4 regions of the Streptomyces sp. NPDC006551 genome follow, and region 4 is predicted to be linked to each of the others. Evidence: riboswitches for the same ligand, from Rfam matches in the RefSeq annotation. Region 4 holds a riboswitch; each other region holds the start of a gene.

The links. Region 4 has a riboswitch for cyclic di-AMP ahead of ABZY12_RS11800 (transglycosylase family protein). Riboswitches for the same ligand answer to the same signal wherever they lie in the genome.
Region 1: another riboswitch for cyclic di-AMP. It lies ahead of ABZY12_RS06190 (M23 family metallopeptidase); the one in region 4 lies ahead of ABZY12_RS11800 (transglycosylase family protein).
Region 2: another riboswitch for cyclic di-AMP. It lies ahead of ABZY12_RS07060 (LysM peptidoglycan-binding domain-containing M23 family metallopeptidase); the one in region 4 lies ahead of ABZY12_RS11800 (transglycosylase family protein).
Region 3: another riboswitch for cyclic di-AMP. It lies ahead of ABZY12_RS21895 (M23 family metallopeptidase); the one in region 4 lies ahead of ABZY12_RS11800 (transglycosylase family protein).

Annotation. Positions count from the first base shown of each region.
Region 1 covers NZ_JBEXOT010000003.1:368,453-375,957, forward strand. Annotated here, with positions in the region: gene ABZY12_RS06175 (PLP-dependent cysteine synthase family protein) at 1-475, shown strand, start outside; gene ABZY12_RS06180 (MFS transporter) at 472-1,692, shown strand; gene ABZY12_RS06185 (PP2C family protein-serine/threonine phosphatase) at 1,999-3,087, shown strand; cyclic di-AMP (ydaO/yuaA leader) riboswitch at 3,299-3,446, shown strand; gene ABZY12_RS06190 (M23 family metallopeptidase) at 3,458-4,579, shown strand; gene ABZY12_RS06195 (aldo/keto reductase) at 4,732-5,679, shown strand; gene ABZY12_RS06200 (PrsW family intramembrane metalloprotease) at 5,766-7,076, opposite strand; gene trmB (tRNA (guanosine(46)-N7)-methyltransferase TrmB) at 7,121-7,505, opposite strand, start outside.
Region 2 covers NZ_JBEXOT010000004.1:182,974-190,478, forward strand. Annotated here, with positions in the region: gene dxs (1-deoxy-D-xylulose-5-phosphate synthase) at 1-1,645, shown strand, start outside; gene ABZY12_RS07040 (aspartate aminotransferase family protein) at 1,642-3,027, shown strand; gene ABZY12_RS07045 (helix-turn-helix domain-containing protein) at 3,117-3,830, shown strand; gene ABZY12_RS07050 (DUF6126 family protein) at 3,851-4,006, shown strand; gene ABZY12_RS07055 (tyrosine-protein phosphatase) at 4,025-4,837, opposite strand; cyclic di-AMP (ydaO/yuaA leader) riboswitch at 5,195-5,384, shown strand; gene ABZY12_RS07060 (LysM peptidoglycan-binding domain-containing M23 family metallopeptidase) at 5,389-6,366, shown strand; gene ABZY12_RS07065 (SGNH/GDSL hydrolase family protein) at 6,578-7,345, shown strand; partial or broken gene ABZY12_RS07070 (radical SAM protein) at 7,362-7,471, opposite strand.
Region 3 covers NZ_JBEXOT010000025.1:65,460-72,964, reverse strand. Annotated here, with positions in the region: gene ABZY12_RS21905 (HPr family phosphocarrier protein) at 39-320, shown strand; gene ABZY12_RS21900 (GntR family transcriptional regulator) at 508-1,191, opposite strand; gene ABZY12_RS21895 (M23 family metallopeptidase) at 1,409-2,191, opposite strand; cyclic di-AMP (ydaO/yuaA leader) riboswitch at 2,204-2,370, opposite strand; gene ABZY12_RS21890 (pitrilysin family protein) at 2,583-3,980, opposite strand; gene ABZY12_RS21885 (pitrilysin family protein) at 3,977-5,323, opposite strand; gene ABZY12_RS21880 (DNA topoisomerase IV subunit A) at 5,560-7,505, shown strand, end outside.
Region 4 covers NZ_JBEXOT010000008.1:157,592-165,096, forward strand. Annotated here, with positions in the region: gene ABZY12_RS11775 (SurA N-terminal domain-containing protein) at 1-207, shown strand, start outside; gene ABZY12_RS11780 (nucleoside triphosphate pyrophosphohydrolase) at 238-1,206, shown strand; gene ABZY12_RS11785 (globin domain-containing protein) at 1,455-2,666, opposite strand; gene ABZY12_RS11790 (cytochrome P450) at 2,764-4,026, shown strand; gene ABZY12_RS11795 (transglycosylase family protein) at 4,141-5,136, shown strand; cyclic di-AMP (ydaO/yuaA leader) riboswitch at 5,395-5,570, shown strand; gene ABZY12_RS11800 (transglycosylase family protein) at 5,574-6,269, shown strand; gene eno (phosphopyruvate hydratase) at 6,621-7,505, shown strand, end outside.

The sequences.
Region 1 (7,505 bases), on a different contig from region 4:
CACCAGCAGCCCCGCCCTCGAACTGGTCGGCGTGGACTCCGTCCACTCCACCGTCTTCGGCCTTCCGGCGGGCGAGCGGCTGATGCGTGGGCTCGGGTCCTCCATCCACCCGGGCAACGTCGACCACGAAGCCTTCGACGAGGTCCACTGGGTGGGCCCCGCGGACGCGGTCCGGGCGGCCCGCCGGCTCGCGGCCCGTCAGTTCGCCACGGGTGGCTGGAGCGTGGGCGCCGTGGCGCTCGTGGCGGGGTGGCTGGCCCGGACGCGGCCGCGCGGCACCCGGATCGCGGCCGTCTTCCCGGACGGGCCGCAGCGGTACTTCGACTCGGTGTTCAGCGACGAGTTCTGCGCCGCCCACGGACTGCTCGACGCCCCGGTACGGGAGGAGCCGGCGCCGTACGAGAGCGACGCGCCCGTCACCGGCTGGACCCGCCGGGTGCTGGAGCGGCCGACGCACTCGGGGCGGGTCCGATGAGTACGACACCCACCACGGCCACCGCCGCCGCCAAGGGCGGGATCTGGAAGCAGAGCCGCACCTTCGAGCCCGCCGTGCGGCTGCTCTTCCTCAACCAGCTCACCATCAACCTCGGCTTCTACATGCTGATGCCGTACCTCGCCGCGCATCTCGCGGACGGGCTCGGCATGGCGGCCTGGTCGGTCGGTCTCGTCCTCGGCGTCCGCAACCTCTCCCAGCAGGGCATGTTCCTGATCGGCGGCGCTCTCGCCGACCGGTTGGGTTTCAAGCCGCTGATCGTCGCGGGCTGCGCGCTGCGGACGGCCGGCTTCGGGGCGCTCGCCTTCGCCCAGTCGCTGCCCGTGCTGATCGCCGCCTCCGTGGCGACGGGCCTGGCGGGAGCGTTGTTCAACCCGGCCGTACGGGCGTATCTGGCGGCGGAGGCGGGGGAGCGGCGCGTCGAGGCGTTCGCCCTGTTCAACACGTACTACCAGGCGGGGATCCTGCTCGGGCCGCTGGTGGGGGTGGCGCTGACGGGCGTCTCCTTCCGGCTGACGTGCGTGGTGGCGGCGGTGCTGTTCGCCGCGCTGACGGTGGTCCAGCTGCGCCATCTGCCGGTACGCGTACGGGAGGAGGCGGCCGAACCGGCCGGGGAGGGCGGCCAGTTCCGTACGGTGCTCGCGAACCGGACCTTCTGGCTCTTCTCGCTCGCGATGACCGGCTCGTACGTCCTGTCCTTCCAGGTCTACCTCGCGCTGCCGCTGGCCGCGGACAGCACGGTGGTGACCACCGCGCTGTTCGTCGTCTCGGCGCTCGTCGCCCTGGCGGGCCAGCTGCGGATCACGGCCTGGTGCAAGCGCCGGCTGACGCGCGAGCGGTGCCTCATCCTCGGTCTGGGGCTGATGGGCGCGGCCTTCCTGCTGCCGGTGGCGGCACGCGGGGTGGCGGGCCTGCTGCTGTGCGCGGCGGTCCTGGCGCTCGCGAACGCGGTCCTCTACCCGTACGAGATGGACACGGTCGTCGCCCTTTCGGGCGGGCGGTGGGTGGCGACGCACTACGGCCTCTACAACACCGTCTGCGGGGTCGGCATCACCCTCGGAAACCTGGGGACCGGCGCGCTGCTCGACCTGACGGGCCGGTCGGTCACGCCGTGGCTGGTCCTCTGCGGGGTGGGTCTCGTCTGCGCGGCGGCGGTGGGGGTGCTGGCCCGGGGCGGGCGGCTCGCGGGGACGCTCTGACCTCCGGTCCACCCGCGCCCCCGGGGGCGCGTGCCCGGGCCTCGGGGCCACGTGTCTTGGGTCCCGTGTGCCTCCGTGGCGCGTGTCCCGGGTCTCGGGCGCGGCCCGTGCCCCTGTGTCCGTGCCGGTACCCCGGTCGGCGGAGCGGGGGTCGCCGCGCGGCGCGGCTACCGCCACGCTGGGAAGGGCGCGGTACCGTCCGTCGCCGTGTACGGACCGGGCAGGAGAGCACAGGTGGGGCAGCAAGCGGCGGGGAACGGGTCCTCCCCCGGGCCGCGCCCGCGCGGTGAGCGTGCGCGGCGGTTCATCCGCGCCCTGCCCCCGCTGATCATCGCCGGAGGGGTCGTCTTCGACCTGTCCACCCCGCCCGCCTACACCGCCGCCCCGATGTTCTCGGCCGCACCGCTCATCGCGGCCCCGTTCTTCTCGATGCTGACGACCCTGCTCACCGGGATCGCCGCCGTCGTCGCCAGCGTCGGACTGCACATCTACAACGACACCCTCACCGACGTCCCGGCACTCACCGAGACCCTCACCGTCATCACGGTCTCCGCCCTCGCCCTGCTGATCAACCGGGTCGTGCGGCGCAGCGGCGAGCGGCTGGCGTCGGCCCGGGTGATCGCGGAGACGGCGCAGAAGGCGGTGTTGCCGACGCCCGCCGAGCGGATCGGCGGGCTGCAGATCGCCGCCCGTTACGAGGCCGCGCAGGCGGACGCGTTCATCGGCGGCGATCTGTTCGCGGTCCAGGACACGCCCTACGGGGTACGGCTCGTGGTCGGCGACGTACGGGGCAAGGGGCTCGACGCGGTCGAGGCCGTCGCCGTCGTCATCGGCGCCTTTCGCGAGGCGGCCGAGCAGGAGTCGACGCTGGAGGGCGTGGCGCAGCGTCTGGAGCGGGCGCTGGCCCGTGAGGGCACCCGAAAGACCGGTCTGGACGCCGCCGAGGGGTTCACCACCGCCGTACTGGCCGAGATCCCGCGCGGCAGCGGTCTCGTACGGGTGGTGAACCGCGGGCACCCGGAGCCGCTGCTGCTGTACGCGGACGGGGAGCTGTCCCTGCTGGCGCCGAGCGAGCCGGCGCTGCCGCTCGGTCTGGGCGAGCTGGCCGCGTGGCCGGACCGGGCCGACGAGGCGCCGTACCCGCCGGGCGCCACGCTGCTCCTCTACACGGACGGTCTCTCCGAGGCGCGCGACGCCGCGGGAGCCTTCTACGATCCCGCCGAGCGGCTCGCCGGGCGGATCTTCCCGGGGCCGGAGGCGCTCCTGGACGCGCTCGTCGACGATGTGCGCCGGTACACCGGGGGCGGGACGACGGACGACATGGCGCTGCTGGCGGTGAGCCGCCCGACGCAGGGGCAGCCGGAGCGGCGGCGGACGATGCCCGTGGTGCCGTGACCATCCGTAGTCGACGGGTACCACTCCGATAACAATTGACACACCGTCAGAATCACGTTGTTCGCCGGGTGTTTGCTGAAGGGGGGTCAAGTCGGGCCATTCTGCCGCAATCTCGCGAATGATCAACCGGAACGGCTTGGAAACGGGACCCCGTGTCTATTAACGTTCGATAACGCAGCGCGGTCGTCCCAGCCGTCGCAAGAGACGGCACCGTGCGCACGCGCCGAATCCTGAAAAGGAACCGGGGAACCACCAATTGGGGTGAATCGGGCACCTTCGCACTCGTGCGACAACGCCCGTAGGAGACCTTCCTGCTCCGAACCCGTCAGCTAACCCGGTAGGCGAGAAGGAAGGAAAGGAGCACGCCTCCGTGGCGTCCAACACCCCTGCCCCCGAAGCTCCCTTCGACGCGTTCGGTGCCTCGGGTGCCCCCGGGGCGGACCCCGGCACAGGCGCGTGGGAGGAGTGGAATCCCACCGAGGACTCCCTTCGCCAGCAGGCGCGCTCCGGCGCCGGCGGCCGTCATCGCGTCGTCAAGCAGCGCTCCAACTTCGCCCGCTCCTCCACCGTCCTGGGCGTCGGTGTCATCGCCGCCGTCGGCGCGGGCGGCCTGGCCACCGCGCAGGAGAAGCCGGCCGTCTCGATATCGCTTCCCGACCTCGGCCTCCCGGACGCCTCGGAGCTGCCCGGCGTCGGCGAACTGATCTCCGACGGGAACGGCGGGACCGACGGGAACGGTGGCGGGGACGGCTCGGGCTCCGGTACGAACAACCCCCTGCCGCTCACCGCCTCCCTCACCCTGGAGGCCGAGGGCACCGGCGACACGGACGCCTCGGCCGGATCGGCCACCGCGACCACCGCCGACGCCGGCGAGGCGCTGCGCGCCCGCATCCTCCAGCAGGCCGAGCAGCAGCAGGCGTCCGCCGACGCCGCCGAGAAGGCCGCGGTGGAGAAGGCGGCGGCCGAGAAGGCCGCCGAGGAGGCCGCCGCCAAGGCGACCGCCGCGGAGAAGGCGGCCGCCGAGGCGAAGAAGAAGGCCGAGGAGGAGGCCGCGGCCAAGGCTGAGGCGGAGCGCCTGGCCAAGCTCGCCGCCAGTTACGCCCTGCCCACCTCCTCGTACACCATCACCTCCACGTTCGGTGAGTCCGGCTCGATGTGGTCCTCCGGCTACCACACCGGCCTCGACCTCGCGGCCCCCACGGGCACCCCGGTCAAGGCCGTCCACGGCGGCACCATCAAGTCCGCGGGCTGGTCGGGCTCGTACGGCTACCGGATCGTCCTGGAGCTGGAGGACGGTACGGAGGTCTGGTACTGCCACCTGTCGTCCATGACGGTCGGGGCGGGTCAGTCCGTGGGCACCGGCGAGACCATCGGCCGCGTGGGCGCGACCGGCAACGTCACCGGCCCCCACCTCCACCTGGAGGTCCACACCCCGGGCGGCTCCGGCGTGGACCCGTCGGCCTGGCTGCGCGGCAAGGGCCTGAACCTCTGACCCATCGCGGAAAGGGCGCGAGCGGGCGGCGCGAACCGAGGGGACGACGGGCGGCGCGAACCGAGGGAACAGCGGGCGGCGCGAACCGAGGGGAGGCCGCAGCGGCGAGGCGTGCCGGAATAGCCCGCGTGGCGGGGGTGGTTGTGGAGCCTATGACTTCTCTTCGCCGACTGGGCTCCTCGGACCTGCACGTCTTCCCGCTCGCGCTCGGAGGCAACGTCTTCGGCTGGACCGCCGACGAGACGCGGTCCTTCGCCGTCCTCGACGCCTACACCGCCGCGGGCGGCAACTTCGTCGACACCGCCGACTCCTACTCGGCCTGGGCCGAAGGCAACGAGGGGGGCGAGTCCGAGACCATCATCGGCAAGTGGCTCGCCGCGCGCGGCAACCGCGCCGACGTCGTGATCGCCACCAAGGTCGGGGCCCACCCCCGGTACAAGGGCCTCTCCGCCGCCACCGTCAAGGCCGCCGCCGAGGAGTCGCTCCGCCGCCTCGGCACCGACTACATCGACCTCTACTACACCCACTTCGACGACGAGTCCGTCCCCGTCGAGGAGATCGTCACCGCACTCGACCAGCTGGTGAAGGACGGCAAGGTGCGGGCCGTCGCCGCCTCCAACATCTCCCCTGAGCGGCTGCGCGCCTCCCTCGACTTCGCCGAGGCCGAGGGGCTCGCCCGCTACGTCGCCCTCCAGCCGCACTACAACCTCGTCTCGCGCGAGACGTACGAGGGTGAGCTCCTGGAGACCGCCGAGCGCGCCGGTCTCGCGTCCGTGCCGTACTTCGCCCTGGCCTCCGGCTTCCTGACCGGCAAGTACCGCCCCGGAACGACCGTCGACAGCGCCCGCGCCCAAAGGGCCGGCGCGCACCTGGACACCGAGCGGGGCAGGGCGGTGCTCTCCGCGCTCGACACGGTCGCGGACGCCCACGGCGCCGAGCCCGCCACCGTCGCGCTCGCCTGGCTGGCCTCCCGGCCGACCGTCGCGGCACCGATCGCCTCGGCCCGTACGGTCGAGCAGCTCCCGGCCCTGGTCGCGGTCGCCGACCTCACGCTCACCGAAGCCGAGCTGACCTTGCTCACCGAGGCCTCCGCGGTCTGAGCCTGTTGACCGAGGCCTCCGCGGTCTGAACCCGCTGGTCGAGGGCTCCGCGCTCTGAGCCGGTTCCGACGTGGGTCGGGGCCCGGTCAGCTCCGGTACGGGTTGTAGCCGCCGTAGTCGAGGTACTGCGGCGGCGCCCACACCCGGCCGGTGGCCCGCGCCGCGTACGTCAGCGCGGGAGAGGCGACCGCCTTGCGCTGCCAGAGGTGGTGCAGCAGCTCCTGCTCGCGGGCGGTGAAGTCCTCCTCCGCCGTTCCCCGCTCGGCCCGGTGGCGCAGAAAGGCGAGGGTCGTCGCGAACGCCTCGTACTCCCCGACGGCCTGCGCCGCCGGCTTGCCGTACGTTCGGGCGGCGAAGTCGCGGGCCACCGAGCGGGCCCGCATCGAGGAGAGCGCGAGGGGTTCGGCGGGGGACAGCCAGCCGGCCGCCGCGTACGCCGGGAGCTGCCCGGATATGGTGCGCAGCTCCTTCTGCCGGCTCCATATCGCCAGCCAGGTCAGCAGCCCGAAGACCGGCACCATGAACATGCCGTACACCGCGAAGAAGCCCCATGGTCCGAAGACGGCCGAGCCGTTCCACAGGGCGTGCATGCCCATGGCGAGGACCAGACCGGTCAGCGGCAGCAGGATCCGGCGGACGCGCCGGCGGCGGGCGGCGAGGGCGGCGAAGCCGAAGCCGAGTCCGGTGAGCACGGTGAAGAGCGGATGCGCGAACGGCGACATCACGATCCGTACGAAGAACGTTCCGGCGGTCACGGAGCCGAGGCCCGAGCTGCCGAACTCCTGGTCCTCGCCGAAGGCGTTGCCGAGATAGAGGATGTTCTCCGTGAAGGCGAAGCCGGTGGCGGTGAAGCCCGCGACGACGACTCCGTCGAGGAGGCCGGTGAAGTCCCGTCTGCGGAAGAGGAAGATCAGCAGGATGGCGGCTGCCTTCGCGCTCTCCTCGACCACGGGCGCGACGGCGGTGGCGCCGAGGGTGTCCGCGGACGCCGGGTCGGCGGTCGCGGTGGCGATCCAGCGGACCGCGAAGGAGTTGGCGAGGATCGCGACGAGCGCGGCGGCGAAGGCGCCCCAGGCGAAGGCGAAGAGAAGGATCTTCCAGGGGCCGGGCTCCACGCGGTCGAGCCAGCGGAACACGGCCATGAGGAGCGGCACGGGCAGGACGGCCAGGCCGAGGCCGACCAGGAACCCCTCGGTGCCTGTCTGATCCCGCACCAGCGCCAGGATCACCAGGGCGCAGAGCGCGAGCACCGTGATCACGGCGACGGCCCGGACCACCTTGCTGCGCCAGAAGGCGCGCCGGGGCCGGTAGCGCCACTGGGCACGGCCGGGGACGGCGGGGAAGGCCGGCTCCTCGGTGTCCCGGGCGGGTACGGGGGCGGGTACGGGGTTCGACACGTATGCGACCCTAACCAGCCCCACCGACAGCGTGCGCGGGAGTTCTACATCCTGTGGAAAAGCAGGTCGTGCACGACGTGTCCCTTGTCCAGACCCTGTCCCTCGAAGCGGGTGAGGGGGCGGAACGCGGGGCGGGGGGCGTAGCCGCCGTCGGGCTGCGTGTTCGCGAAGTCGGGATGCGCGGAGAGCACCTCCAGCATCTGCTCGGCGTACTCCTCCCAGTCCGTCGCGCAGTGCAGGACGGCGCCGGGCTTCATCCGCGTCGCGAGGAGAGAGAGGAACTCCGGCTGGATGAGGCGCCGCTTGTGGTGGCGCTTCTTGGGCCAGGGGTCCGGGAAGTAGACGCGGCAGCCGTCGAGGGCGTCGGGGGCGAGCATCTCGCGCAGCAGGATGATCGCGTCGCCGTTGGCGACCCGGACGTTCTCGAGC
Region 2 (7,505 bases), on a different contig from region 4:
ACTCCTCACCGGGCGCCAGGACTTCTCCAAGCTGCGCGGCAAGGGCGGGCTCTCCGGATACCCCTCCCGCGAGGAGTCCGTGCACGACGTCATCGAGAACTCCCACGCCTCCACCGTCCTCGGCTGGGCCGACGGCCTGGCCAAGGCCCATGAGGTGCTCGGCCGGCCCGACCACGTCGTCGCCGTCATCGGCGACGGCGCCCTCACCGGAGGCATGGCCTGGGAGGCGCTCAACAACATCGCCGCCGCCCGCGACCGCCCGCTGATCATCGTCGTCAACGACAACGAGCGCTCCTGCGCGCCGACGATCGGCGGCCTCGCCGACCACCTGGCGACCCTGCGGACCACCGACGGCTATGAACGCTTCCTCGCCTGGGGCAAGGACCTCCTGACGCACACGCCCGTCGTCGGACCACCGCTCTACGGGTCGCTGCACGGGGCCAAGAAGGGGTTCAAGGAGGCCTTCGCGCCGCAGGGCATGTTCGAGGACCTGGGCCTGAAGTACCTCGGGCCCGTCGACGGCCACGACATCGGCGCCGTCGAGGCCGCGCTGCGCCGGGCGAAGCGCTTCCACGGCCCGGTGCTCGTGCACTGCCTCACCGAGAAGGGGCGCGGATACGGTCCGGCCGTCGAGGACGAGGCCGACCGCTTCCACGCCGTCGGCGCGATGGACCCGCTCACCTGCGCACCGCTCACCCCGGCCGCGGGACCGAGCTGGACCTCCGTCTTCGGGGAGGCGATCGCCGAGATCGGAGCCGAGCGGCCGGACGTCGTCGCGATCACGGCGGCCATGCTCCATCCGGTCGGGCTCACGGCCTTCGCCGACCGGTTCCCCGACCGGATCTGGGACGTGGGCATCGCCGAGCAGCACGCCACCGTCTCGGCGGCCGGTCTCGCGGCCGGCGGGCTCCATCCGGTCGTCGCCGTGTACGCGACCTTCCTCAACCGTGCCTTCGACCAGCTCCTGATGGACGTGGCGCTGCACAAGTGCGGGGTCACCTTCGTCCTGGACCGGGCCGGGGTCACCGGCACCGACGGAGCCTCCCACAACGGCGTGTGGGACCTCTCCCTCCTCCAGGTCGTCCCCGGGCTGCGGATCGCCGCTCCGCGCGACACCGACCAGCTGAGGGCCCAGCTGCGCGAGGCCGTCGACGTCGACGACGCGCCGACGCTGCTGCGTTTCCCCAAGGAGACGGCGGGGGAGCCGATCCCGGCCGTGGGCCGCGTCGGCGGCATGGACGTCCTGCTCGACGAGCCGGACGCGGACGTGCTGCTGGTGGCCGTGGGCGTGATGGCCGACGTGTGCCTCCGCGGCGCCGATCTGCTGGCCGGTCGCGGAATCCGCTGCACCGTCGTCGACCCGCGCTGGGTCAAGCCGGTCGACGAGGCGCTCGCCCCGCTCGCAGCCCGGCACCGCCTCGTCACGGTCGTCGAGGACAACAGCCGCACGGGCGGGGTCGGCGCGGCCGTCGGCCAGGCGCTGCGCGACGCCGGGGTCGACGTACCGCTGCGGACGTTCGGAGTCCCCGAGCGGTTCCTCGCGCACGCCAAGCGGAGCGAGATCCTCGCCGACCTCGGGCTCACCCCGGTGGAGATCGCCGGACGGATCAGTGCCGCCCTGGCACACAAGGAGAACGGTCAATGAGCACGGACTTCGACCTCGCGGCGCTGCTCGCCGCCCGTGGCGCCGAGCGTTACGAGCTGCACGCCCGGCACCTCAACCACCAGCTCCCGCGCATGCTCCACACCATCGGCTTCGACAAGGTGTACGAGCGCGCCGAGGGCGCCCACTTCTGGGACTCCGAGGGCGGCGACTACCTCGACATGCTCGCCGGCTTCGGCGTCATGGGCCTGGGCCGGCACCACCCCGTCGTCCGCAAGGCCCTCCACGACGTCCTGGACGCCTCGCTCGCCGACCTCACCCGCTTCGACTGCCAGCCCCTGCCCGGGCTGCTCGCCGAGAAGCTGCTCACCCACAGCCCGCACCTGGACCGGGTCTTCTTCGGCAACAGCGGTACGGAGGCGGTGGAGACCGCGCTGAAGTTCGCCCGGTACGCCACCGGCCGGCCGAGGGTCCTCTACTGCTCCCACGCCTTCCACGGCCTGACCACGGGCTCCCTCTCGGTCAACGGGGAGGACTGCTTCCGGGACGGCTTCGCCCCCCTCCTGCCCGACACCGCGATCGAGCTCGGCGACCTCGACGCGCTGGAGCGGGAACTGCGCAGGGGCGATGTGGCCGCCTTCGTCGTCGAGCCCATCCAGGGCAAGGGGGTGCACGAGGCCCCGCCCGGCTTTCTGCGCGCCGCCCAGGAGCTGCTGCACGAGCACGGGGCCCTGCTGATCGCCGACGAGGTGCAGACGGGGCTCGGCAGGACCGGCGACTTCTACGCGTACCAGCACGAGGAGGGGGTCGAGCCGGACCTGCTCTGTGTCGCCAAGGCGCTCTCCGGCGGATATGTGCCCGTGGGCGCGACGCTCGGTAAGGACTGGATCTTCAAGAAGGTCTACTCCTCGATGGACCGGGTGCTCGTCCACTCCGCCAGCTTCGGCTCGAACGCGCAGGCCATGGCGGCCGGCCTCGCCGTGCTCTCGGTGATGGAGGCCGAGGGGACGGTGGCCAACGCCCGCCGGATGGGGGAGCTGCTGTCCTCGCGGCTGAGGGAACTCGTACCGCGCTACGAGCTGCTGCACGAGATCCGCGGGCGGGGGCTGATGATCGGGATCGAGTTCGGCCGCCCTTCGTCGCTCGGGCTGCGCAGCCGCTGGACGATGCTGCAGGCCGCCCGCAAGGGTCTCTTCGCCCAGATGGTCGTGGTGCCGCTGCTTCAGCGGCACCGGATCCTGACGCAGGTGTCGGGCGACCGTCTGGAGGTGATCAAGCTGATTCCGCCGCTGATCATCGACGAAGCGGACGTGGACCGGTTCGTGACCGCGTTCACGGCGGTGATGGACGATGCGCACGGCGGGGGCGGGCTGATGTGGGACTTCGGGAAGACGCTGGTCAAGCAGGCCGTCGCCCAGCGCTGAGGAATGTGCCAGTGAGGAACGCGGCCGGCACGGTTTGCCTCTGAGGCAAGTAATTTGCCCGGGAGGAAAGATCCTGGCGCAATGGAGGCATGGAGCACCTCGCCGGGGAGCCGTCCCCGGACCCCGCCGCACCGGATCACTCCGCGCCGGATCACTCCGCGCCCGACGCCCCGGACTCGGCCGCGACCGATCCCGACGCCCCCGGCCCCGCCGCACCGGACGCGCTTCCCGATGTGGCGCCGCGGCTGCGCGGGCTGCGCCGGCGGCGCGGGCTCACGCTGGAGGCCGCCGCCCGGCGGGCCGGGCTGTCACCGGCTCATCTCTCCCGCTTGGAGACGGGCCGCCGCCAGCCGTCGCTGCCGATGCTGCTCGCGCTCGCACGTGTCTACGGTACGACCGTCTCGGAACTCCTCGGCGAGGTGCCCCCCGAGCGCGACCCGATCATCCGCGCCGGCCGGGCCGAGCCCGTCGAGGCCGACGGATGGGTCTACCACCAGGCCGGCGGCCCCGGACGCGCCTTGCAGGCACTCCGCGTCCACGTGCCGTACGCCACCCGCGCCGACATCGTGCGGGTCCACCCCGGCGAGGAGTGGCTCCACGTCCTCGACGGCCGGGTGCGGCTCGCGCTCGGCGACGCCGTGCACGTCCTGGACCCGGGGGACAGCGCGCACTTCGACTCGCTCACCCCGCACCGCATCGGCGCCGCCACCCGAGGCGGCGCCGACCTGCTCTTCGTCCACACGCTGATGCAGAGCCCCGCCGCCGAGCTGTGTCTCGGCGAGGGGACCCCGCACCCGCGCTGAGCCCATCGGAAGGGGCCGACATGTCCGACAAATCCGCCGAGATCACCGGTGAGGAGCGCGGGGGCGGCAAGTTCCCCAAGGGGCTGGTCCTCCGCCTCTTCGCCTACCTGGTCGCCGGGCACCTCTTCGCGGGCTTCCTCTACCTGCTCTTCATGCTCGGCGGGCAGAACCAGTAGCCGCGCCGGCCGGCCGGGCTACGCCTCGGTGACGAGGCGCTCGCGCAGCCGCTCACGGGTCTCGGGGGCGAGCCCGAGACCCTGCGAGAGGTAGTTCTCGGCCGTGCCCCAGGTCCGCTCCATCGTCTCGAACGCGGCCCGGAGGTACTCCACGCGCGCGTCGAAGAGGGGACTGAGCAGCTCCATCACCTCGGGTGCCATGGCGTCCGCGGAGGTGGAGCTGCGGCGGATCTTGTAGCGGCGGTGGGGGTCGTTCGACTTGATGTAGTCCGCCTCGATCGCCTCGCGCTCGACGCCCACCGCGAGCAGCGAGATCGCTATGGACAGACCCGCGCGGTCCTTGCCCGCCGCGCAGTGCATCAGGGCGGGGACGCTGTCCTCGGCCATCGCGTGCAGGACGCGGCTGTGCTCCGCCGTACGCTCGACGATCATCTTCCGGTACGAATCGGACATGCGGTCGGCCGCCTTGCCGTCGCCGAGCGCCTCGCGCAGCTGCTCCAGGTTGCCCGCGCTGACCAGCTTCCAGAACTCCTTGCCGTCGGCCGGGTCGTTGAGCGGTATGTTCACATTTCGTACACCCGGCAGCTCGATGTCCGCGCCCTCCACCTTCCGGTCCGCCGCGTTGCGGAAGTCGAAGACGGTGTGCAGCCCGAGAGTGGACAGGAAGGCCGCGTCCTCCTCCGTGGCGTGCGCGAGATGGCCGCTGCGGAAGAGCCGCCCGAACCTCACCGACCCGCCGTCCACGGTCGGCAGTCCGCCCACGTCCCGGAAGTTGCGGACCCCGCTCAGCTCGGGTTCGGTCGACGGGACCTGCGGCAGCTGCTGCGTCACGAGTGCTCCTGAGTGTTGGCGGACTTCGACGATACGAGATCGGTTCCTGGGGCAATCATTCCGGGTGGCGGCCCGCTCGCACACCCCTGGGGCGGTAATGAGCGTTCTGTCCGAATTGGGGCGTTAGGGATAACGCGCCCTGGTAGCGGGGGAGATGGGTTCCGGGGCGTGAGCAGCGTCATAACCGTGACGGACCGTGCCTGATCGTCTTCCGCAATAGCCCTGCGAGAAAAGGAAATCGAGGCTCCGTCATCGCGGAGGGTGACCAGAATTCCGGTTGAATTTCACGGCGGGGAATGCGAGATGAATGCGACGGCTTGTTCGCGCCGACCCCGCTCGTCTACGGTCACCGTCAATCCGGTCGGACCGCCGAATCCTGCCACCGTCCGGAATCCGCACCCACCCACGTATGGCAGGAGCGGGGGACCCAGGTAGTACGCCGATCCGGCTCATGCCGGACCGGCTCGGGGTGAAGCCGCGTGAAAACGCGGCCGGACATCTCCAGTCCGAACCCGACAGCTCACCTCGTAGGCGACGGAGAGGAATTCGCCATGCCCGCGAAGGGTAAGCACCGCCGTCCCAAGGTCAACCCGATCACGCGCGGATTCGTCGCCGCCGGTACGGGTGGCGCCGTCGTCGCCCTGCCGCTCCTCGGCGCGACCGGAGCCCACGCCGCCGAGAAGACCGCTCCCGCCGTGACGCCCGAGCAGGCCGTCGCCGCTGTCGCCGCCGCCCCGGCGAAGGCCCCGGCCGCCGCGCCCGCCGCCGCCAAGGCCAAGCCGAAGACGTACTCCGTCGTCGCCGGCGACTATCTGTCCAAGATCGCCGCCGAGCACCACCTGGCCGGCGGCTGGAAGAAGCTGTACCAGGACAACCGCCAGGTCGTCGGCGAGAACCCCTCGCTGATCTTCCCCGGCATGAAGCTCACCCTCGGCGCCAAGTCCACGGCCAAGGCGCCCGCGCCCAAGGCCGCCGCCCCGAAGGCGGCTCCGAAGGCGGCTCCCAAGGCGGCTCCCAAGGCCGCTCCGAAGGTCGAGAAGTCCACCTCCGACGCGGCGGAGTCGCGCAGCTCCCGCAGCAGCGAGCGCGCCGCCGTGGAGTCCACGCCGGCGTCGCAGTCCTCCTCCGGCTGGGTCTCCCCGGTGGGCGGCGGTGTCTCCACGCCGTACCGTGCCTCCGGCTCGATGTGGTCCTCCGGCTACCACACCGGTGTCGACTTCATCGCCTCCTCCGGCACCTCCGTCAAGGCCGTCGGCGCGGGCACCGTGTACTCCGCCGGCTGGAGCGGTTCGTACGGCAACGAGGTCGTCATCCAGCACGCCGACGGCACCTACTCGCAGTACGCGCACCTCTCCTCCCTCTCCGTCTCCGCCGGCCAGTCCGTCAACGGCGGCGACCAGATCGGCCTGTCCGGCTCGACCGGCAACTCCAGCGGTCCGCACCTGCACTTCGAGATGCGCACCGGCCCGAGCTACGGCTCGGACATCGACCCGCTCGCCTACCTGCGCCAGAAGGGCGTCAGCGTCTGACGCACCGTCGTCCGGCGCGTCCTCGTCCGACGCGTCCTCGGTACGCTCCCGGGCCCGGCACCTTCGTGCCGGGCCCTCGGCGTATTCCGGCTTGGTGCAATCTTGACCGGTGGCATATGTCACTCACCGTCAACCCCTCCTTACGGTCGCGTAAGTCACATCCGTAAGGGAAAGATGTGCTCCCGTGGCAGACGATTCGAGATCAAGAGACATGAACGTATTCGGGTCGTACGCGGCGATCGGTGACAGCTTCACCGAGGGCGTCGGAGATCCCGGACCCGACGGGACGTATGTGGGATGGGCAGACCGTTTCGCGGTTCTGCTCGCCGACCGGCTGCCGGAGCACGACGCGTTCCGTTACGCCAATCTGGCCGTACGCGGCCGCCTCCTCGACCAGATCGTGGAGGAGCAGGTACCCAGGGCTAAGGAACTCGCCCCCGACCTGGTGACCTTCTGCGCGGGCGGCAACGACATCATCCGTCCCGGCAGCGACCCGGACGACGTCGCCGAGCGCTTCGAACGCGCCGTCGCCGACCTCACCTCCGCCGTCGGCACGGTCATGGTCACGACCGGCTTCGACACCCGGGACGTGCCCGTGCTGCGCCATCTGCGCGGCAAGATCGCCACCTACACGGCCCATGTCCGGGCCATCGCCGACCGGTACGGCTGCCCGGTCCTGGACCTCTGGTCGCTCAAGTCCGTCCAGGACAGGCGCGCTTGGGACGGCGACCGGCTGCATCTGTCGCCCGAGGGGCACACCCGGGTCGCGCTGCGCGCCGCCCAGGTCCTCGGCATCCCGGTGCCGGCCGACCCGGACCAGCCGTGGCCGCCGCTGCCCCCGCGCGGGACGCTGGAGGTGCGCCGCGACGACATCCTGTGGGCCAGGGAGTATCTGGTGCCCTGGATCGGTCGCCGGCTGCGGGGCGAGAGCTCGGGCGACCACGTGGCGGCCAAGCGCCCGGACCTCCTGCCCCTGTAGCCGTAGGTGCCACGGCGGCCGGGATCCGCTCCAGGACACGCCCGCGAACACGTCGTACCACGACAGCGTCTCCAGATGGAGGTAGCGGATGTGGCAGTCGCACACGGCGAGCGGGCAGGCGCGCGGGGCGCAGGGCGGCGCGGCAGAGCCCCCGCCCCAC
Region 3 (7,505 bases), on a different contig from region 4:
TGGTCTAGACAACCCGCTAAGACTTGAAGGGCAACACCATGGCTGAGCGCCGCGTCAACGTCGGCTGGGCCGAGGGCCTGCACGCCCGCCCCGCCTCCATCTTCGTCCGTGCCGCCACGGCCTCCGGCGTCCCCGTGACGATCGCCAAGGCCGACGGCAACCCGGTGAACGCCGCGTCGATGCTCGCGGTGCTCGGTCTGGGCGCGCAGGGCGGCGAGGAGATCGTGCTCGCTTCGGACGCCGAGGGCGCCGAGGCCGCTCTGGACCGTCTCGCCAAGCTGGTTGCCGAGGGCCTCGAGGAGCTTCCCGAGACCGTCTGACGACACTTCACGAAGGGGCCGCGCCCGCCGTCGATCACGGCGGGCGCGGCTCCTTCGTTTTCCGTGTGGTCACTCCGGACCGGAATAAAGGGAAGCACAATTCCGGGCGACGCCATTCCCGTCGGCCTTATTTCGGGCAGCACGAATACAGCCGGAGAATTCCATCTCTTTGTATACGGCCCCGTCGTTAATTCCGGACGCTCGCGGTGTTTACGACATGTTGCGAAGCCCTCACACGCCCTCGCCCGGAGCTCTTCAGCCGGTGCAGGACCAGCGACCGCTCGGCGTGCAGGGCGGTGAGCGCACGGGCCCGCTCGGCGTCGCCGCGCGCCACGGCGTCGACGATCGCCCCGTGCTCGGCCCATGCCTCCACGGGCCGGCCGGCCGGCTCGACCACGTACATCCAGGCGATCTTGTGCCGGAGCTGGGTGAGCAGCGCCGTGAGCGCCGGGCTGCCGGACGCCTGCGCCAGAGTCTCGTGGAACCAGCCGCCGAGCGAGCGCAGATCGTCGCCCTGGCCGCGCCTGGCCCGCTCCTGGCCGAGCCTGACCAGGCCGCGCAGCACCTTGAGATGGGCTTCGGTGCGGCGCTGGGCGGCGCGGGCGGCACCCAGCGGCTCCAGCAGCGACCGCACGTCCAGCAGGTCGGCCGCCTCCTGCTCGGTGGGCTCGGCGACATGGGCCCCCGCGTGCCGGCGGGTGATCACGAACCCCTCCGATTCCAGGGTTCGCAGCGCCTCGCGGACCGGGACGCGGGAGACTCCATAGCGGCGGGCGAGCTGCTCCTCGGTCAGCCGGCTGCCGCGCTCGAAGACCCCGGAGACGATGTCGTCCCGGATCGCCGTGCATACCGAGTGCGCGGGGATGCGCATGTTCGACCTCCGCCTCAATCCGCGCGAAACCCATCCTATTGACGTCCGTCCGCCGGTTCCTCGCCGACTCTTCGATGACGGACGACTGTCCGGTGACTCTATTGCAGCGGGGCGGCAATTCCGATGGCTACCGGGAATCCATGGATATCTTTTGGCCGAGAAAAGCCCCGGCTCAGTACGAGCCGGGGCTTTTCTGACGCGGAGGGGCGCGGTCGGGTCAGACGTTCACGCCACGGGCGCGCAGGTACGCGACCGGGTTGATGTCGGAGCCGTACTCGGCGCTGGTGCGGGCCTCGAAGTGCAGGTGCGGGCCGGTGGAGTTGCCGGTCGAACCGGAGATGCCGATCCGCTCGCCCGGGGTGACGGTCTGGCCGACCGAGACACTGATGGCCGAGAGGTGCCCGTACTGGGTGTACGTGCCGTCGCTCATCCGGATGACGACGTTGTTGCCGTACGCGCCGCCCCAGCCGGCCTCCACGACGGTGCCCGAGCCCACCGAGACGACCTTGCTGCCGTAGGCGGCGTGGAAGTCGACGCCGGAGTGGCTGCCGGAGGACCAGAGGGAGCCGCCGGTCTTGTAGCCGGTGGTGACGTACGAACCGGCGATGGGGAGCTGGAAGGAGTTCAGGCGCTTGCGCTCGGCCTCACGGGCGGCGCGCTCCTTGGCCTCGCGGATCTCCTTGGCGCGGGCCTCGGCCTTGCGCTTCGCCTCGGCCTTGGCACGGGCCTCGGCCTTCGCCTTGGCGAGGGCCTCGACGGCCTCCCGCTCCTGGACGGCGGCCTGGACGTCGATCTGGTCCGCCAGGGACTCGGAGACGACGGCCTGGTTCAGGCCGGTGTCCTCGAGCGAGCGGGTGTCCGTGTCGGCGGCGAGCGCCGGGGAGGCGAGGGTTCCGATGACGCCGGTGGTGGCGAGGGCGGCGACGCCGGCGATGCCCGCGCTGCGGCGCGCCATACGGCTCGGACCACGATGCTTCCCGGTGGCACGGGTGAACGCCATGAAGTGGCTGATCCTTTCCTTCCTTCTCGCCTACCGGGTTAGCTGACGGGTTCGGAGCAGGAAGGTCTCCTACGGGCCCCTCCGCGCTCAGGCGAAGGCGTCCGATTCACCCCAGGGACTTCGTGTGGGTCCCCGGCTCCCCAGGCTCGCGCCTGACGGGGACTCGGCGATGACTGTCCGGTGCCGCGGTCGCGGCGGGTGCAACTGACGAACAGCCGGACCGACGCTAAGCGGACTGTCTTTCAATCAGCAAACAGACACGTCCTTTTGTAAGACATGCCACAGGGCAGACGGGCACCCTCTCCCGCAATACGGACAAAGACCCAACAAAGGCGAGGACCCCGACGTAGGGTGACGTCGGGGTCCTCGAAGTGGCGCTGGAGCTCCTCGATCAGCCGGTGACGACGGTCACTTCGCCGATGCCGAGCGCGCGCACGGGCTCCTCGATCTGCGCCGCGTCACCCACGAGCACGGTGACCAGACGGTCCACCGGGAAGGCGTTGACGACGGCCGCCGTCGCCTCCACCGTGCCGGTCTCGGCCAGACGCGCGTACAACTGCGCCTGGAAATCATCCGGAAGGTGCTGCTCGACCTGGTCGGCGAGCGTCCCGGCGACAGAGGCGGCCGTCTCGTACTTCAGCGGCGCCACGCCCACGAGGTTCTGCACCGCGACGTCGCGCTCCGCGTCCGTCAGCCCCTCGGCGGCGAGCGTGCGCAACACCTTCCACAGGTCGTCAAGCGCCGGGCCGGTGTTGGGGGTGTCGACGGAACCGCTGATGGCGAGCATCGCGGCGCCGTTGCCCTCGCCGTCGGAGCGGAGCACCTGGCCGAAGGCCCGCACGCCGTAGGTGTAGCCCTTCTCCTCGCGCAGGACACGGTCCAGGCGGGAGGTGAGGGTGCCACCGAGGCAGTACGTGCCGAGGACCTGGGCCGGCCAGACCCGGTCGTGCCGGTCGGCGCCGACGCGGCCGATCAGCAACTGGGTCTGGACCGCGCCGGGACGGTCCACGATGACCACGCGGCCGGTGTCGTCGGCCGTGATCGGCGGCATGCGACGCGGCTCGGTCGTGTCGCCCGTCCAGGCGCCGAGGGTCTCGGCGAGGACCTTGTCCAGGTCGACGTCGGTCAGATCGCCGACGACCACGGCGGTGGCCGTGGCGGGCCGCACGTGCGCCTCGCAGAAGGCGCGGACGGCCGCGGCGTCGATCGCGGCGACCGTCTCCTCGGTGCCCTGGCGCGGCCGGGACATGCGCGAGCCGGCCGGGAAGAGCTCCTTGGAGAGCTGCTTGGCCGCCCTGCGGGCGGGGTTCGCCGTCTCGTGCGGGATCTCGTCGAGCCGGTTGCGTACCAGCCGCTCGATCTCGGTGTCGACGAAGGCCGGGGCGATCAGGGCCTCGGAGAGCAGACCGAGCGCCTTGGGCAGCCGGGAGACCGGAACCTCCAGGGAGATCCGTACGCCCGGGTGGTCGGCGTGCGCGTCGAGCGTGGCGCCGCAGCGCTCCAGCTCCGCGGCGAACTCCTCCGCCGAGTGCTTGTCCGTCCCCTCGGAGAAGGCCCGGGCCATGATCGTCGCGACTCCGTCGAGACCCTCCGGCTCGGCGTCCAGGGGCGCGTCGAGGAAGATCTCGACGGCCACCACCTGCTGGCCGGGGCGGTGACAGCGCAGCACCGTCAGGCCGTTGTCCAGCGCGCCGCGCTCGGGGGCCGGGAATGCCCAGGGGCGGGCGGTGCCCGGCTTCGGCTGCGGGTGGAACTCCATGCTCGTCAAAGACGCGGCAGCGTCGCTCACTGGTCCGCTCCCTCTTCCTCGTCGCTCTCGCTCTGCTCGGCGGTGACCGGTTCGTAGACGAGCACCGCGCGGTTGTCGGGACGCAGCCTGGCCGCGGCGACCTCGCGCACCTCGTCGGCGGTGACGTCCAGGACCCGGTTAACGGCCGTCAGGGCGAGCTGCGGGTCGCCGAACAGCACCGCGTACCGGCACAGTTCGTCGGCGCGGCCGGCGACCGTGCCGAGCCGGTCCAGCCACTCGCGCTCCAACTGGGCCTGGGCGCGCTCCATCTCCTCGGGCGTCGGACCCTCGGCGGCGAAGCGGGCCAGCTCCTCGTCGACGGCGGACTCGATCTCTGGGACCTCGACGCCGCCCGACGTCTTCACGTCCAGCCAGCCCAGCGAGGGCGCGCCGGCCAGGCGCAGCAGGCCGAAGCCGGCCGCGACGGCCGTGCGGTCACGGCGGACCAGACGGTTGTGGAGCCGGGAGGACTCTCCGCCGCCGAGGACGGTCAGGGCCAGGTCGGCGGCGTCGCACTCGCGCGTGCCGTCGTGCGGGAGGCGGTAGGCGGCCATCAGCGCGCGGGCCGGGACCTCCTCCTCGACGACCTCGCGCAGCTGCTCGCCGATGGTGTCGGGCAGGGTGCCGTCGCGCGGGGGCCGCTTGCCGTCGTGGGACGGGATGGAGCCGAAGTACTTCTCGATCCAGGCGAGCGTCTGCTCCGGGTCGATGTCGCCGACGACCGACAGCACCGCGTTGTTCGGCGCGTAGTACGTACGGAAGAAGCTCCGCGCGTCCTCCAGGGTGGCCGCGTCCAGGTCGGCCATGGAGCCGATCGGCGTGTGGTGGTACGGGTGGCCCTCCGGGTACGCGAGGGCGGTCAGCTTCTCGAAGGCCGTGCCGTAGGGCACGTTGTCGTACCGCTGGCGGCGCTCGTTCTTGACGACGTCGCGCTGGTTCTCCATGGACTCGTCGTCCAGAGCGGCCAGCAGCGAGCCCATCCGGTCCGCCTCCAGCCAGAGCGCGAGCTCCAGCTGGTGCGTCGGCATCGTCTCGAAGTAGTTGGTGCGCTCGAAGCTCGTCGTGCCGTTGAGCGAGCCGCCCGCGCCCTGGACCAGCTCGAAGTGACCGTTTCCGTGGACCTGCTTCGAGCCCTGGAACATCAGGTGCTCGAAGAGGTGGGCGAGACCGGTGCGGCCCGCCACCTCGTGGCGCGAGCCGACGTCGTACCAGAGGCAGACCGCGGCGACCGGGGTCAGGTGGTCCTCGGAGAGCACCACGCGCAGGCCGTTGGCCAGCCGGTGCTCGGTCGCTGTCAGGCCGCCGGAGCCGGCCTCGGCCGTGGCCGTGTGACCCATGGGCATGTACGTCCCTTCGATCGCGATATGGAAAAGTCCTGCCACTGTATGCAAGCGCACCGACACCTGGCGAAGTTCCCGCAGGTTCGCCGCTTCCCTCTTCCGGGTCGCGACGGGTCGCGTACGGCCGACGACGGGCCCGCCGGGAGGGCCGAGCCCGGGTCGCGGTCGGCGTTGTCGGTGGGACGGTCCACAATGGTCCGCGTCAGATCAACCTTGTTGGTGAAGGAGCCGCAGCCGCGATGGCCCGCCGCAGCACGAAGACACCGCCGCCGGACGACGCGTTCGAGGAGCGAATCCTCGACATCGACGTCGTCGACGAGATGCAGGGCTCCTTCCTCGAGTACGCGTACTCGGTGATCTACTCCCGCGCGCTGCCGGACGCCCGCGACGGCATGAAGCCGGTGCAGCGCCGCATCGTCTACCAGATGAACGAGATGGGGCTGCGTCCCGACCGCGGCTATGTGAAGTGCGCCCGTGTCGTCGGCGAGGTCATGGGCAAGCTGCACCCGCACGGCGACGCGTCGATCTACGACGCGATGGTGCGGATGGCGCAGCCGTTCTCGATGCGGGTCCCGCTCGTCGACGGCCACGGCAACTTCGGCTCCCTCGGCAACGACGACCCGCCGGCCGCCATGCGGTACACCGAGTCCCGGATGGCCTCGGCCGCGCTGCTGATGACCGAGTCCATCGACGAGGACACGGTCGACTTCTCGCCGAACTACGACGGCCAGGAGCGGGAGCCGGTCGCGCTGCCGGCGGCGTACCCCAATCTGCTGGTCAACGGAGCCTCCGGCATCGCGGTCGGCATGGCGACCAACATGCCGCCGCACAACCTGGGCGAGGTGATCGCGGCCGCCCGGCACCTCATCCGGCACCCGAACGCCGACCTCGACGCGCTGATGCGGTTCGTGCCCGGCCCCGACCTGCCGACCGGCGGCCGGATCGTCGGCCTGTCCGGCATCAAGGACGCGTACGAGAACGGCCGCGGCACGTTCAAGATCCGCGCCACGGCGACGGTGGAGAACGTGACGGCCCGCCGCAAGGGCATCGTCGTCACCGAACTGCCCTTCACGGTCGGCCCGGAGAAGGTCATCTCCAAGATCAAGGATCTGGTCGGCTCCAAGAAGCTCCAGGGCATCGCCGACGTCAAGGACCTCACCGACCGCAGCCACGGCCTGCGCCTGGTCATCGAGGTCAAGAACGGCTTCGTGCCCGAGGCGGTCCTGGAGCAGCTCTACAAGCTGACGCCGATGGAGGAGTCCTTCGGCATCAACAACGTGGCCCTGGTCGACGGCCAGCCGCTCACGCTGGGCCTCAAGGAGCTGCTCGAGGTCTATCTCGACCACCGCTTCACCGTCGTGCGCCGCCGCTCCGAGTTCCGCCGGAGCAAGAAGCGCGACCGGCTGCACCTCGTCGAGGGCCTGCTCGTCGCGCTCCTCGACATCGACGAGGTCATCCGTCTCATCCGCTCCAGCGAGAACTCCGCGCAGGCCAAGGAGCGCCTGATCGAGCACTTCTCGCTGAGCGAGATCCAGACGCAGTACATCCTGGACACCCCGCTGCGCCGGCTCACGAAGTTCGACCGGATCGAGCTGGAGTCCGAGCGGGACCGGCTCAACGGCGAGATCGACGAGCTGACCGGGATCCTGGAGTCCGACTCCGAGCTGCGCAAGCTGGTCTCCTCCGAACTGGCCGCGGTGGCGAAGAAGTTCGGCACCGACCGGCGTACGGTCCTCCTGGAGTCGGCGGGCGCGCCGGTCGCGGCCGCGTCCCTGGAGGTCGCGGACGACCCGTGCCGGGTGTTGCTCTCCTCGACCGGTCTCCTGGCCCGTACGGCGACGGCGGAGCTTCCGGCCGCCGAGGACGGCAGGCGCGTCAAGCACGATGTGATCGTCTCGGCGGTCCCGGCGACGCAGCGCGGTGACGTCGGCGTGGTGACGTCGGCCGGGCGGCTGTTGCGGCTCGCGGTGATCGACCTGCCGCAGCTGCCGGACACCGCCGCCGCTCCGAACCTCGCGGGCGGGGCGCCGCTGGCGGAGTTCCTGACCCTGGGGGACGACGAGACGGTGGTCTGTCTGACCACGCTCGACGAGTCCTCGCCGGGTCTGGCGATCGGCACGCTCCAGGGCGTGGTGAAGCGCGTGGTGCCGGACTATCCGGCGAACAAGGAAGAGCTGGAGGTCAT
Region 4 (7,505 bases):
ATCGCCGCCAAGCTCGGCATCTCGAACACCCCCGAGGGCCAGAAGAAGCTCACCGAGGTCTTCACCACCGCCTCCAAGGCGCTCAAGATCGACGTGAACCCGCGCTTCGGAGCCTGGGACAACGACAAGATCCAGCTCGGCACCTACACCGCGCCCTGGCTGCGGCAGATCAGCCAGGACCCCCAGGCCCTGGAGGCGGGGGCGTAAGGCGTACGCGCCCCCGCGTAAGGTCGAAGGGTGAACGCTGAAGCACCCGTCGAGACCGGTCGTGTCGTCCTGCTGACCGCCAGCCACCGCGTGGCCCCCGGACTGCTGTCCTGGCCCGCGTGGCAGACGCTGCACGCCGCCGACCGGGTGGTGTGCGCCGACGAGCACCACCCCCAGCTGCCGTATCTGCGGGAGGCCGGGATCACCGTCGAGCACGCCCGTCCCGACGCGCAGGACCTCGTCGACGCCTGCGCCGGAGGACGGACCGTCGTCGTCCTGCCCTCCGGCGAGGGCGACCAGGCGCTGACGGACGGACTCGCCCGGCTGGCCGGCTCGGGCCGGGTCGCCATGCCCGACCTGGAGCTGCTGCCCGGCTCGTACGACCTGCCCGGCGCCCGCCTCCTCGACCTCGTGCAGGTCATGGACCGCATCCGCCGCGAGTGCCCGTGGTCCTCGCGGCAGACGCACAAGGGGCTCGCGAAGTACGGCATCGAGGAGGCGTACGAACTCGTCGAGGCGATCGAGGACGGCGACCGCGACGAGCTGCGCGAGGAGCTGGGGGATGTGCTGCTCCAGGTCGTCTTCCACGCCCGGATCGCCGAGGAGCACGAGGAGGAGCCCTTCTCGGTCGACGACGTCGCCGGGACGATCGTCGAGAAGCTGATCCACCGTCACCCGCACGTCTTCGGCGACGCGACCGCCGAGACCCCCGAGGACGTCAAGGCGCACTGGCACCGCACCAAGGCGATCGAGAAGCAGCGCGACTCGGTGACGGACGGGGTGCCGCTCGGCCAGCCCGGCCTGGCGCTCGCCGCGAAGCTGGCGGGCCGGGTCCGGACCGCCGGACTGGACGTGAAGCCACCGTCCGGTGAGGGCATCGGCTACGAACTGCTCGCGCTGGCCGCACAGGCGGAGGCGGACGGCGTCGACCCGGAGGCCGCGCTGCGGGCCGCCGCCCGCGCCTACCGCGACACGATCCGCGCGGCGGAGGGCCTGTAGCCGCCACGGGGTGAGAGGGCCCCGGGCCTCCGGGGGTGCCGCCTTCCCGGGACTGCGGCCGTCCGGCCGCTCGGGGCGGGTGCGCGTTCCGGCCCTCCGGGGCGCCGGCCGCTCAGGGCCGGTGTGGGCTCGGCTCCGTCCGGCCGTTCACGTCCGGCGCGGGTGCCCTCCAGGGCGCCGACCGCTCGGGGCGGGTGGGCCTCCCGGCCCCGTCACTCACGTCCGGTGCCGGCCCCGACCGCCGCCGCTCACGCCCCGCGCGGGTCCCGGGCCTCCGGGTCGTGCCAGAAGAGGGCCGGCGGCTCGATGAGCCACTCGGCTCGGCCGGCCGGGCGGGTGTCGAGCCGGCCCGCGGCCGGAAGTCGGTCGTGGAAGATCCGCGCCGGGTCGGTGCCCAGGTCCTCCACGACGGGCGTCACCTCGTGGAGGAAGCCGGGCGGCCCGGCGAGATAGACGTCGTGCCCGGGCCAGTTCCCGAAGGCCGGCAGGGCGTGGATCAGCCGCTCGGTCGCCTGGTCGCGGGGGTGGTGGGGCGCGGAGGTGATGTACGTGACGCGGAGCCCGGGTATCCGTTCCTTCAGGAGCTCTACGTCCTCGCGCCCGTACAGGTACTCCTTCGCCCGCGCGACCACGAAGAGCCGCGCCTCGGTGCCGTCCTCCCGTGACGCCACCTCTTCCAGGAGCGCCTTCACCGGCGCCCAGCCGGTGCCGGCGGCGACATAGGTCCGTGGGGCGCCGGGCTCGGTCCGTGCGGTCAGCGCACCGCCGGGGGCGCTGAGCCGCAGCGTCTCGCCCGCGCGCGTCCCGGTGACGAGCGCCGTGCTCATCAGGCCGCGCGGCACCTGGCTGATGTGCAGGTCCACCGTCCCGTCCGCGCGGGGCGCGTTGGCGAGCGAGTACGTCCGCCACACCCGGGGGACCCGCAGCGAGCTGACGCCGGCGTACTGCCCCGGCCGGTACGGGAACGGCTGCCGCGGCCGTAAGGTCAGCACGGCCAGGTCCACGCCCCGGCGCGCGTGCGCGACGACATCGGCGTCCCACCAGGGCGGCTCGCCCCGCCCCGCCGCCTCCTCGGCCCCGCGCATCATCAGGTCGGCGATCCGCCCGTACGCCTCGGTCCACGCCTTCTCGGCCTCGACGCTCCACGCGGCCCCGGCGGCGTGCGCGAACGCGGCGACCAGGCTGCTCCCGACGGCCGCGTAGAAAACGGGCGCGGCGAGGAACTTGCGGTGATCGCGCCCCAGATGCGTGAGATAACCGTCGAGTCCGGGGTCCTCCAGCCGGTTCACCACATGGGTGAGCGCGGCGAAGAGCCGGTCGCGCTGGGGCCGCAGGTCCTCGGGGAACAGCTCGCGGATGCCGGGGTTGTGCCAGAACAGGTGCGCGTAGAAGAAGGTGACGGCATGCTCCGCGCGTCTCTCGACGACGGCGAACGTGCTTCTGAGCAACTGAGCGTCCACGGGAGCATCTAATCCCGGATCTCCACGCCAGGGACGCGGACGGACACACCCGTGGTCGCCGACCGGGCGGGGAGGGCCGGCGGTTACTGTCGGGGCCATGCACGACCAGCCCTCCGCCCCCGGCTCCTCCGCCGCCCCCGCGCTCTTCACCTGGGAGTTCGCGACCGATCCGTACCCCGCCTACGCCTGGCTGCGCGAGCACGCGCCCGTGCACCGGGCGAAGCTGCCCAGCGGGGTCGAGGCGTGGCTGGTGACGCGGTACGCCGACGCGCGGCAGGCCCTCGCCGACCAGCGGCTGTCGAAGAACCCCGCGCATCACGACGAGCCGGCGCACGCCAAGGGGAAGACGGGGATCCCCGGGGAGCGCAAGGCCGAGCTGATGACGCATCTGCTCAACATCGATCCGCCCGATCACACCCGGCTGCGGCGGCTGGTGTCGAAGGCGTTCACGCCGCGCCGGGTGGCCGAGTTCGCGCCCCGGGTGCAGGAGCTGACCGATCGGCTCATCGACGGGTTCGCGGAGAAGGGGAGTGCCGACCTCATCCACGAGTTCGCCTTCCCGCTGCCCATCTACGCGATCTGCGACCTGCTCGGCGTCCCGCGCGAGGACCAGGACGACTTCCGTGACTGGGCCGGGATGATGATCCGGCACGGCGGAGGGCCGCGCGGCGGGGTCGCGCGGTCGGTCAAGAAGATGCGCGGGTACCTCGCGGAGCTGATCCACCGCAAGCGGCTCGATCCCGGTGACGACCTGATCTCGGGACTCATCAAGGCCTCCGACCACGGGGAGCACCTCACCGAGAACGAGGCCGCGGCGATGGCCTTCATCCTGCTCTTCGCCGGCTTCGAAACCACGGTCAATCTGGTAGGAAACGGTCTTTATGCCCTGCTTCGGAACCCCGATCAGCGGGAGCGGCTCCAGGTGTCGCTCGCGGCGGGGGAGCGGGAACTCCTGGAGACGGGGGTCGAGGAGCTGTTGCGCTACGACGGGCCGGTCGAGCTGGCCACCTGGCGGTACGCCATGGAGCCGCTGACCATCGGCGGGCAGGAGATCCCGGCGGGCGATCCGGTCCTCGTCGTGCTCGCCGCCGCCGACCGCGACCCGGCGCGGTTCGACCGGCCGGACACCCTCGACCTGTCCCGGCGCGACAACCAGCACCTCGGGTACGGGCACGGCATCCATTACTGCATCGGCGCTCCGCTCGCCCGGCTGGAGGGGCAGATCGCCCTCGCCACCCTTCTGACTCGGCTGCCGGACCTGCGACTTGCCGTGGATCCCGCCGATCTGCGGTGGCGAGGAGGGCTCATCATGCGCGGATTGCGCACGCTTCCGGTGGAGTTCGACCCCCTTGTCCGCTGACGCTCCGTCAAGACTGTGACTTTTACGTGATCTCCGCTGCATCGACTTGTGACTGACGTTCGAATGCCGCTACGTTCACCGTCAATCTCAGCCGTCACGCGAAAGGCATTCCGCATGCGCTCCGGGAACGGACGTCACCGCAGACCCCGCCAGGCCCCCGCCATCGTCGTCGCCGCAGGCGTGACCGGATCGGCCCTCGCGCTGCCCCTGCTCGGCGCGGGCTCCGCCTCCGCCGCCGACGCCGCCACCTGGGACCGGGTGGCCGAGTGCGAGTCGGGCGGCCTGTGGAGCGCCAACTTCGGCAACGGGCTCTACGGCGGGCTCCAGTTCACGCAGGAGACCTGGGAGCGGCACGGCGGCCTCGCGTACGCGTCCAGCGCCGACCTGGCCAGCCGTGCGCAGCAGATCGTGGTGGCCGAGAAGGCGCTCGCCGCCGGCGGCACGGAATGGGACACCTGCGCCCCGATCGCCGGCCTGACGAACGACGGCACCGCTCCCGAGGTCGACCCGGGTCCGCCCGTCGTGCCGACGGAGCCCACGGGTCCGGTCGAGGAGTCGAACCGGACCACGGGCCTTCCGATCGCCCCGACGACCCCCGAGGCGACCCCGACGGCCCCCGAGGTCGTTCCCACCACCCCGGCCGCCCCGACCACCCCCGAGACCGTCCCGACCGCGCCCACGACGCCGGACGCGTCGACGGGCACCGGCACGCCTTCCCCCACCGCCCCCGAGGCGTCCCTCTCGCCGTCCGCCCCGGCCGTCCCCGGCACCGGCAAGCACCGTGGCGACGCCGCCCCCGAAGAGGTGGGCAATACGGACAGCACTGGCGAAACCGGTCGGCACGCCTCGCCGTCCGATGGAGCTGACGGGTCGGCAGGCGATGTGACCGCCGGCGCGGGTTCGGAGAATACGGACACTCAGGGCACTGTGGACGAATACACCGTCAAGCCCGGAGACAACCTCACCGAGATTGCTCAGGAGAACGAGCTCCCCGGCGGATGGGCCGCCCTCTATGACGCCAACCGCCAGACGGTGGGCGGCGATCCGGATCTCATCCTCCCTGGTCAGAGCCTCGACCTGACGCCCGAAACCGCGCCCGCGCAGGGGTAGTTCGGGGCTATATGTCCGGTTCTGGGCAAGTGAGATATGGGTCTCTTTGCCGCCGTCGGCGTGTCACGTCCGCAAACTTTGCTCCCGTCACCTCTCACCTGCGCAAACGCTGTTCGGCCGAGGGCAAGTAAGGGCGATTTCTCCCTAATAGACGTCTTTGAACTTCGTGGGGGTCTGTGCCTACGGTCGTGACCGCTCGCCACCGCGGGCCCCGTCGACCGAAACGCCGAATCCTGCCGTCGGTTGATGGGAACAGTCGTCGCGCAAGCGCCGAAGGCAGGAGCGGGGGACCCAAGGTAAGCGCCGGTCCCGGCCGTCGAGACAGACGGACGGAAGGCCGGCTTGGGGTGGAGCCGCGTGCTGAGGCACGCGGCCGGACAACTCACTTGGTCCGAACCCGACAGCTCACCTCGCAGGCGTCGGTGAGGAGAAATCGCATGCTGCTTTCCGGCAAGGGCAAACACCGTCGTGCTTCCAAGGCCACCCGCGCCGTCGCGCTCGTCGGCGTCGCCGGCGTCGCCGTCGCCGCCCCGCTGATGACCGCCGGGTCCGCCTCGGCCGCCACCGCCTCCGAGTGGGACGCCGTCGCCCAGTGCGAGTCCGGCGGCAACTGGTCCATCAACACCGGCAACGGCTACTACGGCGGCCTGCAGTTCTCGGCCTCCACCTGGGCCGCCTACGGCGGTACCGCGTACGCCTCGACCGCCGACCAGGCCTCCAAGTCGCAGCAGATAGCGATCGCCGAGAAGGTCCTGGCCGGCCAGGGCAAGGGTGCCTGGCCGAGCTGCGGCGTGGGCCTCTCCAGCGCCTCGTACGACGGCGGCTCCGCCGAGCAGGCCGCCCCCGCGCAGCAGGAGCGCCAGGCCGAGCAGCCGACGACCCGCAGCGAGCAGCGCACCGCTCCGAAGGCCGCGTCCAAGAAGGCCGAGCCGAAGAAGACCGTCACCACCCCGACCGGCGAGAAGGTCGCGAAGGGTGACGGCGAGTACAAGGTCGTGGCCGGTGACACGCTGAGCAAGATCGCCGCCGCGCACGACGTCAAGGGCGGCTGGGCGAAGCTCTTCGAGCTCAACAAGGACATCGTCGACGACGCCGACCTGATCTACCCGGGCCAGCAGCTTCACCTGAAGTGAGTCCGGCGGCCCGCGTGAGCCCGGCGGCTCACACGGGCCCCTGGGGGCGTCGCGCCCCTACGACCCTCCCGCGGTGACCACCCCGGCCCGGCGCACCCTTCCCCCGTGCGCGCCGGACCGGGGTTCCGCGCGTTTCCGGACCCGAGAACGCCCCACGGGCTGGCCCACGCGCCGTTACCGTCCAGTAGTTCTGAGGTCGTTCGTCCCCAGATGCATGCCCTTGGGTCCTTTTTCGTCCCAGCGGGCGGGCGCCCGGCTGGCCGGAGCCCCGGAGCCGGTTAGGCTCTTGTCGCAAGGCCAAAGAGACCCTGCACCGCATGCGTCACATCTAGCTTCACATCCCAGAAGGAGATGCTCGTGCCGTCCATCGACGTCGTCGTAGCCCGGGAAATCCTGGACTCCCGAGGCAACCCCACGGTCGAGGTCGAGGTCGGCCTCGACGACGGCAGCACCGGCCGTGCTGCTGTTCCGTCCGGTGCGTCCACCGGTGCGTTCGAGGCCCTCGAGCTCCGCGACGGTGACCCGAACCGCTACCAGGGCAAGGGTGTCGAGAAGGCCGTCCTGGCCGTCATCGAGCAGATCGGCCCGGAGCTCGTCGGCTACGACGCCACCGAGCAGCGCCTGATCGACCAGGCGATGTTCGACCTGGACGCCACACCGGACAAGTCCTCGCTCGGCGCCAACGCCATCCTCGGCGTCTCCCTCGCCGTCGCGCACGCCGCCTCCGAGGCGTCCGACCTGCCGCTCTTCCGCTACCTCGGCGGCCCGAACGCGCACCTGCTGCCCGTTCCGATGATGAACATCCTGAACGGCGGCTCGCACGCCGACTCCAACGTGGACATCCAGGAGTTCATGATCGCCCCGATCGGCGCGGAGTCCTTCTCCGAGGCGCTGCGCTGGGGCACCGAGGTCTACCACACCCTCAAGTCCGTCCTGAAGACCAAGGGCCTGTCCACCGGCCTCGGCGACGAGGGCGGCTTCGCCCCGAACCTGGACTCCAACCGCGCCGCGCTCGACCTCATCCTCGAGGCCATCAAGCAGGCCGGCTACGTCCCGGGCAAGGACATCGCGCTGGCGCTCGACGTCGCCGCCTCCGAGTTCTACAAGGACGGCTCGTACGAGTTCGAGGGCAAGTCCCGCTCGGCCGCCGAGATGACCGAGTACTACGAGGAGCTCGTCGCCTCCTACCCGCTGGTCTCCATCGAGGACCCGCTGTTCGAGGACGACTGGGCCGGC